Regions from separate parts of the Mesorhizobium sp. ESP6-5 genome, predicted to be linked through region 2. Evidence: predicted binding sites of a transcription regulator. Region 2 holds the regulator's gene; the other holds the start of a gene.
The links. Region 2 encodes LexA, which represses DNA repair genes until DNA is damaged. Its sites were predicted from a motif close to TGTTCNNNNTGTGTTCNG; they were not measured.
Positions count from the first base shown of each region.

Region 1 (7,755 bases), on a different contig from region 2:
CTTCGAGCGCCGCCCTCACCGCCGCGATCGCATCATCGGCCTTCGACGCATCCGGGCCGCCGGCCTGCGCCATGTCGGGGCGGCCGCCGCCGCCCTGCCCGCCCAATGCGGCGGAGGCCACGCGCACCAGATCGACGGCGCTGAAACGGCCGACGAGATCATCGGTGACAGCGACCACGACGCTCGCCTTGTTGTCCTCAGCCGTGCCAACAAACACGACGACGCCAGAGCCCAACGAAGTCTTGCCCGCGTCGGCCAGCGGCTTCAGGTCCTTCGGCGAGACACCTGACACCGCCTTGCCGAGAAAGCCGACGCCAGCGACGATCTCGTTGGCGGCAGGAGCATCGGCAGGCGACCCGCCGCCCAGCGCCAATTTCTTGCGCGCTTCGGCCAGGTCCTTCTCGAGCTTCTTGCGCTCTTCGAGCAGCGCTTCGACGCGCGCTGGCACATCTGCGGGCGAAATCTTAAGCGTTGCCGCCGTGGTCTTCAGGCGTCGGTCCTGCTCATCGAGATGCCTGCGCGCGGCCTCGCCGGTCAACGCCTCGATGCGGCGCACGCCGGCGGCGACAGCACCATCCGAGACGATGCGCACCAGGCCGATATCGCCGGTCGCCTTGACATGCGTGCCGCCGCAGAGCTCGACCGAATAAGGGCGGTTGGCCTTGGCGCCATGCAGGCCCGTGCCCATCGACACGACGCGCACCTCATCGCCGTATTTCTCGCCGAACAGCGCCATCGCGCCCTCGGCAATGGCGTCATCGACCGACATCAGGCGCGTGGTCACCGCGCCGTTCTGCACGACGATCTCGTTGGCCATGCGCTCGACCTCTTCGAGCTCCTGCGCGGAGATCGGCTTGTTGTGCGAGATGTCGAAGCGCAGACGCTCGGGTGCGACCAGCGAACCCTTCTGCGCGACATGGGTGCCCAGCACCTCGCGCAACGCCTCGTGGATCAGGTGCGTCGCCGAGTGGTTGGCGCGCAGCCGGGAGCGCCTGGCATGATCGACCTTAAGTTCGACCGCGGCACCCGGCCTGACCGTGCCGGCGACCACCTTGCCGAGATGCACGAAGAGGCCATCGGCCTTCTTCTGCGTGTCGGAAATCTCGATCGAGAAGCCCTCGCCCGAGATTATGCCGGTGTCACCCATCTGGCCGCCGGACTCGCCGTAGAACGGCGTCTGGTTGACGACCACGGCGACCGCATCGCCCTTGCCGGCGCTGTCGACGGTCTTGCCGTCCTTGACCAGCGCCTCGATGAGGCCTTCCGCCTGCTCGGTTTCGTAGCCGAGGAATTCGGTGGCGCCGGTCTTTTCACGCACGGAGAACCAAACCGTCTCGGTGGCGGCCTCGCCGGACCCGGCCCAGTGCTTGCGCGCCTCCGCCTTCTGCTGCTCCATCGCATTGGTGAAGCCGGCAAGGTCGACCGAGATGCTGCGCTGCCGCAGCGCGTCCTGCGTCAGGTCGAGCGGGAAGCCATAGGTGTCGTAGAGCTTGAATGCCGTTTCGCCATCGAGCATGTCGCCGGCGCCGAGCTTCTCCGTCGCCTCGGACAGCAGCCCGAGGCCGCGCACCAGCGTCTTGCGGAAACGGGTCTCCTCGAGTTTCAGGGTCTCGGCGATCATCGTTTCGCCGCGTGCCAGTTCGGGATAGGCCTGGCCCATCTCGCGCACCAGCGCCGGCACCAGCTTCCACATCAGCGGCTCGTTCGCCCCCAGCAACTGCGCATGGCGCATGGCGCGGCGCATGATGCGGCGCAGCACATAGCCGCGGCCTTCGTTCGACGGCAGCACGCCGTCGGCGACCAGGAAGGAGGACGAGCGCAGATGATCGGCAATGACGCGATAGGACGCAACCGTTTCGGCGTCGGGCGCGCGCCCAAGTGCCGAGGACGCCGCATCGATCAGATGACGGAACAGGTCGGTCTCGAAGACGCTCTCCACCCCTTGCAGGATGGACGCCATGCGCTCCAGGCCCATGCCGGTGTCGATCGACGGGCGCGGCAGGTCGACGCGCTCCTCTTTCGTCACCTGCTCATACTGCATGAACACCAGGTTCCAGAATTCGAGGAAGCGATCGCCGTCTTCCTCGGGACTGCCGGGAGGTCCACCCCAGATGTGCTCGCCACGATCGATGAAGATTTCCGAGCATGGTCCGCAAGGACCGGTGTCGCCCATCGCCCAGAAATTGTCCGAGGTCGGGATGCGGATGATGCGACCGTCGGAGAAACCGGCGATCTTCTTCCAGAAGCCAGCCGCCTCGTCGTCTGTGTGATAGACAGTGACCAGCAGCTTGTCCTTCTTCAGCCCGAACTCCCTGATGATGAGATTCCAGGCAAGCTCGATGGCGCGCTCCTTGAAATAGTCACCGAAGGAGAAATTGCCGAGCATCTCGAAAAAGGTCAGGTGGCGCGCGGTATAGCCGACATTGTCGAGATCGTTGTGCTTGCCGCCGGCGCGGACGCTTTTCTGGGCTGTGGTGGCGCGCGAATAGGGCCGCTTCTCCAAACCGGTGAAGACATTCTTGAACTGCACCATGCCGGCATTGGTGAACATCAATGTCGGATCGTTGCGCGGCACGAGCGGGCTCGAGGCCACGACCTCGTGGCCTTCCTTGCGGAAATAGTCGAGAAAGGTCGACCGGATCTCGTTGACGCCACTCATGGATACTGCCTTTTCAAGAGAGCCGCCGGCCGGACCGGCGGGAGATGGCTCTATATTTTCTAGAAGATGGAGCTGGCCTTTTAGCCGTAGCTCTTGACCCTGTCCAGAAACACGGAATTGGGCCAATTCGCGCTTTGCACCGGCACTTGCGGGGCCGCCCAAACGAAAACCGCCGGCGCGAAGGCCGGCGGTTTGGAACGCGGTACTACAGAACTCTGTTACTTAAGCATTGACTAATAGTCTGGATTTATGGCCAAATTCTGACCGTTGCCTACATCGCGCCGGCTTCGTCCTCAAAACCGTCTTCGCCATTGCCCTCGGAGCCACCATTTTCGAGGAACTTTTCGGCGATCAATCCGGCATTCTGCCTGAGCGCTAGCTCGATCTCGCGCGCGGTATCGGGATTGTCGCGCAGGAACAGTTTCGCATTCTCGCGGCCCTGGCCGAGACGCTGCGAATTATAGGAGAACCAGGCGCCCGATTTCTCGACCACGCCGGCCTTGACGCCGAGGTCGACCAGTTCGCCGGTCTTGGAGACGCCCTCGCCATACATGATGTCGAACTCGACCACCTTGAAGGGCGGCGCCAACTTGTTCTTGACCACCTTGACGCGGGTTTGGTTGCCGACGACCTCGTCACGATCCTTGACCGAGCCGATACGGCGGATGTCGAGGCGAACCGAAGCGTAGAATTTCAGCGCGTTGCCGCCGGTCGTGGTTTCGGGCGAACCGAACATGACGCCGATCTTCATGCGGATCTGGTTGATGAAGATGACCATGGTGTTGGAGCGCGAGATCGACGCGGTCAGCTTGCGCAGCGCCTGGCTCATCAGGCGGGCCTGCAGACCCGGCAGCGAATCGCCCATCTCGCCCTCGATCTCGGCACGCGGCGTCAGCGCCGCCACCGAATCGACCACCAGCACGTCGATGGCGCCGGAACGCACCAGCGTGTCGCAAATCTCGAGCGCCTGCTCGCCGGTGTCGGGCTGCGAGATCAGCAGGTTTTCAAGATCGACGCCGAGCTTGCGGGCGTAGACCGGATCGAGCGCGTGTTCGGCATCGACGAAGGCGCAGATGCCGCCCTTCTTCTGGGCTTCAGCCACGGTGTGCAGGGCCAGGGTCGTCTTACCGGAGCTTTCCGGCCCATAGATCTCGATGATACGGCCGCGCGGCAAGCCACCGACGCCGAGCGCGATGTCGAGGCCGAGCGAGCCGGTCGGCACCGTTTCGATCTCGACGACCTGCTCGTTGGCGCCGAGCCGCATGATCGAGCCCTTGCCGAAAGCCCGCTCGATTTGCGACAGCGCCGCATCCAGAGCCTTTGATTTGTCCACTGCCTTATCCTCTACCAGCCGCAAAGAATTCTGAGCCATGATACATCACCCCTTGGTCGTCAATGAAGGCCGGACAATCCGTAATCCCTGCCATTTTGTACCTTTTTTGTTCTCATTTGGCAAGGGGTGACAACCAACTGAAAAACAAAGGATATCGCGGTTTGTTCTTTTTTTGTCTCGCAAACCCGGGCACGAACGGGCTCCGCATTGGGCCAGACGGCTCGATCGTAGCGCCCGACCGAATCGCCGACCAGCATGCGAAGCTCTGTCGCGCACTCTAGCGCTTGTGCGGCCGCAACAACAAAGGTCATATCGCCACCATGGTGGAATCCCCGAAGATCCTGGCCGTGGGCGGCGCCCATATCGACCGGCGTGGCCAGGTGTACGGTCCCTATGTGCCGGCAGCCTCCAATCCTGGCACGATGCGCGAGGATGTCGGCGGGGGCGTCTTCAATGCGTTGCGCAGCATGGTGCGGCGCGGCGTGTCGGCCTCCCTGGTGTCGATGCGGGGCGGCGATGCGTCGGCCGATACGGTTTCACGGGCCATCGCCGAGGCAGGCATCGCCGATCTTTCGGCGGTGTTCCTCGACCGTACCACGCCGAGCTACACGGCATTGATCGATCGCGAGGGCGAATTGATCGTCGGCTTTGCCGACATGGCACTGTACGACCTGGCTTTTCCCAAGCAGATCAGGCGTTCCAAGATACGCCAGGAGGTGGCCGCCGCCGATGCCATCCTGTGCGACGCCAATTTGCCGTCGGCCGCCCTGGAGCGGCTGCTGTCGCTCGCCGCCGGCAAACCGGTTTTCGCCATCGCGATTTCGCCGGCGAAGGTAACGCGGCTGATACCGGTTCTCGGCGGGCTGGCCCAGCTCTTCATGAACCGGCGAGAGGCCGTCGTGCTGGCCGGTGTCAATGCAGCGGCCGCCGAGCGGGAAATGGTCGACGGGTTGCGGTGCAGCGGCCTTGCCAGCGGCGTGGTCACGGCCGGCAGCGGCCCTGTGCTGGGTTTCGACGAGACAGGCGCCTTTTCGATCCTGCCGCCTGCCCCCAGAAAAGTCGCCGATGTCACCGGCGCCGGCGACGCGCTGGCAGGTGCGACGGTCGCAGCACTGCTGCGGGGCCAGCCGCTGCGCCACGCCGTGCGCGAGGGCGTCGCCGCGGCAACGCTGGCCATCGAAAGCGCCGACGCGGTGCCCGAATTCACCGCGGCGAGCTTCGCGGAAGCGCTGGCCCTTGTGCCGGATGCCAGGGAAGTGGCATGAGACCCGGCAAGTTCATAACGCGCGGTGAAGCTACGCTTTCCTGATGGATGCGCCGCACTCCGGATTGGAGATCAGAGATGACGCCAGAGATCGCCCGCCCCTTCATCGATATCCACGCACCGGTGGCGCAGGCCCTGGCCGCCGGGCGCCCGGTGGTGGCGCTCGAAAGCACCATCATCACCCATGGCATGCCCTATCCCGACAATGGCGCCATGGCGGCCAACGTCGAAAAGATCATCGCTGACGGCGGCGCCGTGCCGGCAACCATCGCGGTGGTCAACGGCCGCATCAAGATCGGGCTTTCGGACGGCGAACGCGAATCGCTGGCGATGACCGGTGACGCCATGAAGCTGTCGCGCGCCGATCTCGCCTTCGCCGTCGCGCAGGGCCGCACCGGTGGCACCACGGTCGCCGCCACCATGATCGCGGCTGACATGGTCGGGATAAAGGTGTTCGCCACCGGCGGCATTGGCGGCGTGCACAAGGGGGCGGAAAAGAGCTTCGACATCTCGGCCGACCTCGATGAATTGGCGCGTACACCGGTGATCGTCGTCTCGGCCGGCGCCAAGGCGATCCTCGACATCGAAAAGACGCTGGAAGTGCTGGAGACGCGCGGCGTGCCCGTGGTCGGCCATGGCTGCGAGACGATGCCGGCCTTCTGGTCGCGGCAGTCACCGTTCCGAGCGCCCTTGACCTTGCACGGAGCGGAAGATATCGCGCATTTCTACCGGACACGCCTGGCTCTGGGCTTGGGCGGCGGCATGCTGATTGCCAATCCCGTGCCGGAGAACCAGGAAATCCCGGCCGAGGAGATGGCGGGCTACATCGAAGCCGCGCAAAAGGCGGCCGAGGGGCTCAACGTGACCGGCAAGGCCGTGACGCCGTTCCTGCTGGGAAAAATCCTGGAGTTGACCGGCGGCCGCAGCCTCAAGACCAACATCGCGCTGGTCGAGAACAATGCAAGGCTGGCGGCTGAGATCGCCAAGGCGCTGTAGGGACTGCCAAGAAAGTCCCCCTCACCCGGATTACCAAGACCGAATTGCAAAGAGCAATTCGGGGCAATCCGACCTCTCCCCGAGGGGAGAGGAACTTGCGGCCTCAACGCAAACCTCTTCTCCCCGCCGGGGAGAAGGCGGTCGCGAAGCGGCCGGATGAGGGGGTGGTCTCGCGCTGGCGGGAGCCTACTTCCCTGCCCGCCGCCCAGCTTCGTAGGCGCGTCGCGCCCACACCGTCATTTCGTCGGGATCGTCGAAAGCGCTGTCGGGAATGCTCCAATAGGGCATGGCGACAAGCTTGCCGTGGCGAGAGCCGGTGTAGGTCCATTGCCGGCAGCCCGCGGCTTCGAACTCCGATGCGCTCTGCGCGTCGGCTTTCAGCAGCAATTCGCCGCGCAGCACGATGGCGACGATGACGCCATCGAAATAGATGCCTTTGCCGCCGAATAATTTTCGGATGCTGACCGGACCGAGGCCCTCGAACAGTTCTGCGATGCGCTCATTGTCCATGCCGCGATCATGTCACCGGCATTTGCCCTTGTCATCGCCGCAACCAAAATCATGCTGACAGGTTGTGGCTATCCTGTCGGAGTTTTTGCCATGCCTGTGCTGCTCAAGGGGTCCTGTCGCTGCAACGCCGTGCGTTTCGAGGTGGAAAGCCACACGCCTGTGCCGTTCATGCTGTGCTACTGCTCGATCTGCCGCAAGCAGCAGGGCGGCGGCGGTTTCGCCATCAATCTCGGCGCCGCCTACGAGACGCTGAACATCAGAGGCAAGAGCAATCTCGGCGTCTATCGCGCCGAGATCGAGGATGACGAGCATCCCCACTGCGAGATATCGACCGGGGAGCGCAATTTTTGCCGCAAATGCGGGTCGGCGCTCTGGCTCTACGACCCAACCTGGCCGGAGCTGGTGCATCCCTTCGCCTCGGCGATCGACAGCGACCTGCCGAAACCACCCGAAAAAGTGCATCTGATGCTGAAATACAAGGCGAACTGGGTCGAGCCTGAGATCGGCAAGGGCGACAAGACGTTCGACGTCTATCCCGAGGAATCGATCGCGGACTGGCACAAGCGGACGGGTATGTGGGTGGAGTAGCTTTCTTCGCCCCGTCTACGGGGCGAAGGAAGATCAGGCCGAAGCGCGTGCCTCGGCCAGCGCCTTGAGATCGGCCGGCTTCAGTTCGACCGATTCGCCACAGCCGCAGGCCGAACTCTGGTTCGGGTTGTGGAAGGTGAAACCGGTGCGCAGCGTCGTCTGCTCGAAATCCATCTCGGTGCCGAACAGAAACAGGGCGGCTTCCGGCGCGACATAGACATGCGCGCCGTCGCGCTCGATATGGTCGTCCTTGGTGTTGGGCTCGGTCACCAGATCGACCGTGTATTCCATGCCGGCGCAGCCGCCCTTCTTGATGCCAAGGCGGATGCCATGCGCGTTTTCGCGCGTGGCGACGATCTCGCGCACCCGGTCGGCGGCCTTATCGGTCATCGTGATGACGGCAAA
Region 1 is NZ_JAIUGR010000021.1:7,151-14,905, forward strand. It holds gene alaS (alanine--tRNA ligase) at 1-2,659, opposite strand, end outside; gene recA (recombinase RecA) at 2,931-4,031, opposite strand; gene LB524_RS27225 (carbohydrate kinase family protein) at 4,313-5,257, shown strand; gene LB524_RS27230 (pseudouridine-5'-phosphate glycosidase) at 5,335-6,252, shown strand; gene LB524_RS27235 (TfoX/Sxy family protein) at 6,439-6,762, opposite strand; gene LB524_RS27240 (GFA family protein) at 6,853-7,350, shown strand; gene sufA (Fe-S cluster assembly scaffold SufA) at 7,384-7,755, opposite strand, start outside.
Region 1: the regulator LexA is predicted to act here: its motif matches at 4,089-4,106, upstream of recA (recombinase RecA).

Region 2 (7,755 bases):
CTTCGAGGAAGTCGCCATGTTCGGCCAGCTGGTCGATCGGATAGCCCCGATGCAGGAGGATGCCGGCGTCGCCATCGATGAAGGTGATTTCCGACTCGCAGCTTGCCGTCGAGGTAAAGCCGGGGTCATAGGTGAAGGCGCCGGTGGTGCTGTAGAGCGAGGCGATGTCGATGACGTCAGGTCCGACCGAGCCGCTTCGCACCTTGAATTCGTGAGTCTTGCCGGCGAATTCCAGCGTTGCCGTGGCCTCTTGGCCGCCCACATCCAGTTTTTTCGCAGCTTCGGTCATTGCAAACTCCTTCTTGTTTCCTCATGCCGGCAAAGGCAAATTCCGCAGAGCGACACGTCGAAATCACCGCAATGCGCGTATTCGCCACCGCATTCTAGGAGGTGCGTGCCAGATTGGGCCAAGGCCTAATGTTGCACTGCGAAACCCGCCTTTCAATGCCAATCTTCTTGGGCCAGTTTGCTCCTAATCGATTTGATCCGCTACGCGCGCCAGGCTTTCCTCACGCCCCAGAACGGCAAGCACGTCGAATACGCCCGGTGACGTGCTCTTGCCGGTCAACGCAGCCCGCAACGGCTGGGCCACGGCGCCAAGCTTGTGCCCGCCAGCCAGCGCAAAGTCGCGGATCGCGGCCTCGGCCGTGGCCGCCGTCCAGTCGCCTGACAGCGACTTCAAAGCTTCGTGAGCGCCACGCAGGATCTTGCGCGCGTCGTCATTGAGCAGGAGTGCCGCCTTGTCGTCGATCGGCAGCGGCCGCGCGGCAAACAGGAAGGCGGCGCCGTCGACAAGCTCGACCAGCGTCTTGGCGCGCTCCTTCAGGCCCGGAAGTGCTGCCAGCAGCTGCGCCTTGTTCTTCTCGTTGAGCCGCGCCGCCATCGCCGGGCCGCCCTCCAGATAGGGCAAGGTGGCGATAAAGATATCGAACAGCTCGGTGTCGGCCATACGTCGCATATGCGCGCCGTTGATCGCTTCCAGCTTGGCGAAATCGAAGCGCGCCGCGCCCTTGTTGACGTCGCCAATGTCGAACCACGAGACCATGTCCTCGATCGACATGATCTCGTCGTCGCCATGGCTCCAGCCGAGCCGCGCAAGATAATTGAGCAGCGCCTCCGGCAGATAGCCCATGGCGCGATAGGCTTCGACGCCGAGCGCGCCGTGGCGCTTCGACAGCTTGGCGCCGTCGGCGCCGTGGATCAGCGGGATATGCGACATCGACGGCACGTCCCAGCCCATGGCGTTGTAGATCACGGTCTGGCGGGCGGCGTTGGTCAGGTGATCGTCGCCACGGATGATGTGGGTGACGCCCATGTCGTGATCGTCGACGACGACGGCATGCATGTAGGTCGGGTTGCCGTCCGAACGCAGGATGATGAAGTCGTCGAGATCCTTGTTGGGGAAGCGCACGTCTCCCTGGACCCGGTCCTGCACCACCGTCTCGCCCTCGGCCGGTGCCTTGATGCGGATGGCGCCCCTGACGCCGGACGGCGCCTCCGACGGGTCGCGGTCACGCCAATGGCCGTTATAGCGTGGCGGTAGGCCCTTGGCGCGTGCAGCTTCGCGCATTGCCTCGAGCTCGGCTGAAGTCTCGTAGCTGTAATAGGCCTTGCCCAGGCGCACCAGCTCCTCGGCCACCTCGCGATGGCGCGGCGCGCGCTCGAATTGGGAGACCGCGTCACCGTCCCACGAAAGGCCAAGCCAGGTCAGGCCATCGAGAATGGCCGATGTGGCCGCATCGGTCGAACGCTCGCGATCGGTGTCCTCGATGCGCAGCAGCATCGTGCCGCCGGTATGCTTCGCATAGAGCCAGTTGAAGAGCGCCGTGCGCGCGCCGCCGATGTGCAGATAGCCGGTCGGCGAGGGGGCAAAACGGGTGATGACCTTGTCGGGCATGGAACTCTCGGAAAACGTCTGAAGCTGGGTGCAGAGCGTGCGGACTTTCGCGCGTTGCGCGTTCATGTAGCATAGGACGTCGAGGGTGCAAGGGGCAGACCCGATGACTGGACGAGGCCGGGGCTCGGATCGGGGCGAGGATGCCGCTATCGGCGTCAGCGAGCGATCCCTGTTTGCGGCGCCTGCGACGATCCCACTGCCATCTCCGCTCGTGGCTACACCCGAAACCAGGTCGCTGCAGGCAGGTGGGCAGGAGCCGGCGCCGGCTCCTGCCGCGGGCAGGATCGCGCGCGTGCGCCGGCAAGTCGGCCTGGTATCCTTGCCTCGCGTGCGCCATGGCGTGGCCAAGGCGGCGGAGCTCGAACTCGACCGGGGCATCGCGTTCCTGCTGGTGCCGGTCTGTCTGGCCGTTGGGGCGATCGCCTATTTCTCGCTGGCATCCGAGCCCGACTTTGCAAAACCCGTCGCGGTCGTGGTGCTGATGGCGGTCTGTGCCTTCGTCTCGCGCTCCTGGTCGAAAACCCATCTGTGTTTCATGGCAGTGCTGTTGTGCGCGCTGGGCCTACTCGCGGCGAAGGTCGAAACATGGCGAGCCGGAACCCGGATGCTGGGTTCGGAAATCTCCACGCAACTGACCGGCCGCGTGGTCTCGATCGAGGAGATGGAGAGCGGCCGCATCCGGCTGACCATGGACGTGATTTCGACCGCCCGGCCGAAACTGCGCTATGCGCCGGAAAGGGTCCGGCTTTCCGCACGCAAGATACCGCCGGGAATGACCGCCGGCTCGCTCATCACAGGCTACGCCAAACTGTTGCCGCCGACCGGCCCGGTGCGGCCGGACAGCTACGACTTCTCTTTTGACAGCTATTTCGCCGGCATCGGCGGCAGCGGCTTCTTTCTCGGCAATCCAACGGTTGTTTCCGCCGACGACGGTGAGATGCCGCTATCGGCTCGCCTTTTTTCAGGCATCGAAAATGCCCGCGAAGCCATCGCCGACCACATCAGGGGCAGCGTCGGCGGCGCTGAAGGCGAGATCGCGGCGGCGCTGATCGTCGGCGTGCGCGCCGGCATACCCGATGAAATCAATGAAGCGATGCGGCGTACCGGCATCTATCACATCATCTCTATTTCGGGACTGCATATGGCGCTTGTGGCCGGCACCATCATGGGTCTGCTGCGTGGTGCCTTCGCGCTGTTTCCAGACTTTTCCGCGCGCCGGCCGGTGAAGAAATACGCGGCCGCCGCCGCACTGTTCTCGATCGCGGCCTATCTCATCATTTCCGGTGTCGTCGTTGCCGCCGAACGCAGCTTCATCATGCTGGCGGTGATGCTGATTGCCGTCTTCTTCGATCGCGCTGCGCTGACCATGCGCAATCTGGGGATCTCGGCGATCGCCGTCATCCTGGTCTCGCCTCACGAGGTCGTCGGCCCGAGCTTTCAGATGTCGTTCGCCGCGACCGCGGCCCTGGTTGGCGCTTATGCCGGCTGGGCCGATCACCGTGCGGGAAAGACGCGGCCACCGCCGCCAAAGCGATCGCTGCCCGGGTTCCTGACGCGAAAATTCCTGCTGGCGACAGGTGGACTGGCCATGACGTCCATTATCGCCGGCAGCGCCACGGCACTGTTTGCCATCTGGCATTTCCAGCGGGTATCGCCGCTCAGCCTGTTCGCCAATCTGGCCGTGATGCCTATCGTGTCGGTCGTGATGTTCCTGGCCGTCGCCAGCGCGCTGTTGATGCCATTCGGATTGGATTGGCCGGCTCTCTACCTCATGGGCAAGGGCCTGACAGCAATGATCGCCGTGTCGGCGTGGATATCGGAGCGCTCTCCGGTCGATGGAGTCGGGCTGATTTCGCAGCAATCCGTGCTGCTGGTCACCGTCGCGCTGGTTATCGCGACGATGGCGACGACATGGCTGCGGCTCGCGGCGCTGCCATTCGCGCTCGCCGGCCTGTTGACTGTGTCGCACACACGCGCGCCCGATGTGCTGATCTCGGAAGATGCGCGGCTGGTCGCGCTGCCGATCGGCAATGGCGAACTGGCCGTCAACCGGGAACGTCCGAACGAATTCGCAACCGACAACTGGAAGCGCGCCCTGATCTCCGAAACAATCGTCAAACCGGAAATGTTCGACACGACAGACAGGCAATTCGATGTTGCCAGTCCCACCGACCTGCCGCCGGGATCGCCCTTCTACTGCCGCGAAGGCCTGTGCCTTGCCAGGCACCCTTCCGGCGCGATCATTGCCTATGTCGAGGACCGCAAGACCACCTGGAAAGCCTGCGCTTTCGCCGACCTGATCATCGTCAATGACGCAACCGCCTATGACGCCTGCCACAATCCACTGGTTCTCGTCGTCACCAAACGGCAGCTCGCCCGCAAGGGAAGCGCTGCCGTCTTCTTCAATCCCCAGTCGGCCACGACCCGGGCCGCGATCGCATTTGCCGTCGACGGACCATATCGGCCCTGGCACGAACAGCGAAAATTCTCACGCGAGGCGAGGGGGCTGCCGCCGTACAAAAAACCCGACAAGCCCGATGACAAGCCGGTTCAGTAGCGCCTGATCAACCCGACCAGCTTGCCTTGTACCTTGACCCTGTCCGGCCCGAAAATGCGCGTTTCGTAGGCTGGATTGGCGGCCTCGAGCGCGATCGAAGCGCCTTTGCGGCGGAACCGCTTCAGTGTCGCTTCCTCTTCGTCGACCAGTGCCACGATAATTTCGCCCGGGCTTGCCGTGTCGGCATTGCGGATAATGACCGTGTCTCCATCGAAGATACCAGCCTCGATCATCGAGTCGCCCTTGACCTCCAACGCATAGTGCTCGCCGCCCATGATCATGTCCGGCGGCACCGAGATCGAATGCGTCTGATGCTGGATGGCATCGATCGGCACACCGGCGGCGATACGGCCCATGACCGGGATGGACACGGCTGAAACCGCGTCGTCGTCGTTGCCGGCCGCGGGCAGGCGCGAAGGCGCAGCGGCCGGCCTGATCTGGCGTCCGAGACTGCCTTGGCCAAGGCTGCCTTGGATGACGCTTGGCGAGAACTTCTTTGCCGCATTGAGGCCCGGCGCGATCGAGTCCGGCAGCCGCAGCACTTCCAGCGCGCGCGCCCGATTGGGTAGCCGGCGAATGAAGCCGCGCTCCTCCAGGGCCGTGATCAGGCGATGGATCCCCGACTTGGAGGCAAGATCGAGTGCTTCCTTCATCTCGTCGAAGGAAGGCGGTATCCCGCTTTCCTTGAGCCGTTCGTGGATGAACATCAGCAGTTCATGTTGCTTGCGTGTCAGCATGGCGGCCCCCAAGACATTGAACGAAAGGTTGAACCAGAATCGAAAAAACAAACCCAGAACAAACACTATCTGTTCCAGTTGTGTTCTGCAACCGTTTAAAGTTTAATGAATTTGTTAAGGGGTCTGAAGTTTTTTGCCCGCGACGGCGGGCGGCAACCAGTCCTTTCCGCCGTCGGCAGGCGCATTGAAATCGTTTTGGTTAATGGCCTGTGGCCCATCCGCCGACGAGGCTTTGGCATCAGTTAGTTGGAAGGCTTCTCCTCGGAGGGACGTATAATTCGCGGAGCCATTATTCGCGGAACGAAACGAAACCAAAATGCCAACGATTGGTAGCTTCGGGCGGCCATGGATCGGGGCGTTCGGCGCACTCCGGCCAGCGCGTTCGAATAGGCGTCGCGGAAGCGCTGAAGTTATCCCGAACCCGCCTTCAAGCTGCCGGCGCGAGCGGCGTATCTGGTAGCGCCGCTGTCTTCGCTGTGGACATAGACGTGCAGTGTGTAGCCGATATGCGCCGTCATCAGCGCCTTGGCCCGCTCGACGTCACGGTCGAGCGCCGCTTCCATGATCGCGGTATGGTGTTCGATCGCAATCGCTTCGCGTAGCGCTTCGATTGCCTCTTCATAGCCATCCTTGAGGCCGGCCGCGGCCCGCAGTGTCGGCGCCAGACCAAGAAAGCGATGATGCCGGCGCAGCTGATCCGAGATCGTCGAGCGGAACCGCAACAGCCAGTCGCATGTGGCGGCGCTCAGCAGCGCCGCATGGAAAGCCTCGTGGTTCTCGTCCCATCTGTCGACGGCCGCGTCCGAGGGATCGTCGACCGCCGTCTTGCAACGCGAGAGCCGGTAGTGGGCGGTGACCACGGCATCCTCCCACTCCCTGCCGCCTTTTTCCATCGATTCGAGGAACAGGGGTATCTCGATCACCATCCTGGCGCGTGCCAGATCCTCCAGCTCGGCCCGCGACACCGGAGCCACGGCAAAACCACGATTGCTGATCGCGGTGACCAGGCGTTCGGCCTCGAGCCGCGACAGGGCTTCGCGCAACGGTGTCCAGCCGACGCCATAGGTGCCGCGCAGCGCACTCAGTTTGAGCGGGGCGCCGGGCATGAGGCGCGTGGTCAGGATGTCGCGCCGCAACAGCTGATAGGCGGCTTCCGTTTTTGTGGAACTCGTTTCATTCAGCATGGTGATCAATCCGTCGTCTGGCGAAAAGTATATATGATAGTGCGTCACAGCAACAATTATATATAATGTTTGACACAGACCAGCGGACTCACCATGATCGCCGTAGTAGCCGCGTTTCCAAGCGGCCCTGATCAAATCTGGGAGGAAATGATGTTGAAGTCGAAATCCGCTTGGTTGTCGGGCTTGGCCCTGGCAGGCGCATTGATGGTCAGTGCCGGCAGTGCCGCGGCCGATCAGATCCGTATCGGCATTGCCAATTTCGGCGAGCATCCGCAATTGAACGCCGCCATAGCCGGCTTCAAGAAGGCGCTGACGGATAATGGCTACGTCGAGGGTAAGGACGTCGTCTACACGGAGAGCCACACCAATTTCGATGCATCGCTGGTGCCGCAGATGATCGCCAAGCTGCAGGCCGAGCAGCCCAAGCTGATCTACACCATCACCACGCCGGTATCGCAGATCGCCAAGAAAGCGCTTGCCGGTTCCGGCATTCCGATCGTTTTTGCCGCGGTCACCGATCCGGTGGCGGCCAAGCTGGTGCCGTCATGGGACGCCGGAGACGAAGGCATGACCGGCGCCAGCGATCTGCAGGACGTCGCCGCGGTGATGGCCTTCACCAAGAAGCTGCTGCCGAACGCCAAGCGCTTCGGCGTGCCTTATAATCCCGGTGAGGCCAATGACGTTGCCTTGGTCGAAAAGATCAAGGCGGCGGCACCGGCCGCGGGCTTCGAGGTGGTGGAGGTCGGCATCGACAACGTCAATGACATCCAGCAACGCATCGCTTCGCTCGCCGGCAAGGCCGACGTGATCTACGGCCCGGCCTCGAACCTGATCCAGCCGGCGATCGCCGCTGTCTCCGCGGCCGCGCGCCAGGCCGGTATCCCGGTCGTCAACTCCGATGACAGTGCGGTCCGTAACGGCACCGTGCCGGCGAGCTTCGCGGTCAATTACACGCAGGTCGGCGTCAACGCCGGCAACATCGCCGCCGAGATCCTCAAGGGCAAGGATCCCAAGACGATCGCGCCGTCGCGCCCGGCCTACAAGGACCACATGGCAACGATCTCGCGCAAGGCGATGGCCGCGTTCGGCATCGAGATACCGGCTTCAATGGCCGATTGCGGCTGCATCGTCGACTAACATCGGAACTGCCGGGGTGACGGCGTCGGCGCCGCTATCCCGAGGTCAGGGAGAAACGATGCTCGAGATTCGATCCGCGCGCAAAGTGTTCTACAAGGGCCAGGCCGACGAGAAGGTCGCGCTGGACGGTCTCAGCCTGTCCTTGGCCACCGGAGAGTTCGGCATCGTCATCGGCTCCAACGGGGCCGGCAAGAGCAGCATGCTCAACGCCATTTCCGGCGCCCTGATCCTCGATTCCGGCCA
Region 2 is NZ_JAIUGR010000008.1:37,200-44,954, reverse strand. It holds gene gltA (citrate synthase) at 1-289, opposite strand, end outside; gene gltX (glutamate--tRNA ligase) at 473-1,897, opposite strand; gene LB524_RS14715 (ComEC/Rec2 family competence protein) at 2,001-4,454, shown strand; gene lexA (transcriptional repressor LexA) at 4,448-5,191, opposite strand; gene LB524_RS14705 (GntR family transcriptional regulator) at 5,602-6,375, opposite strand; gene LB524_RS14700 (ABC transporter substrate-binding protein) at 6,526-7,512, shown strand; gene LB524_RS14695 (ABC transporter ATP-binding protein) at 7,571-7,755, shown strand, end outside.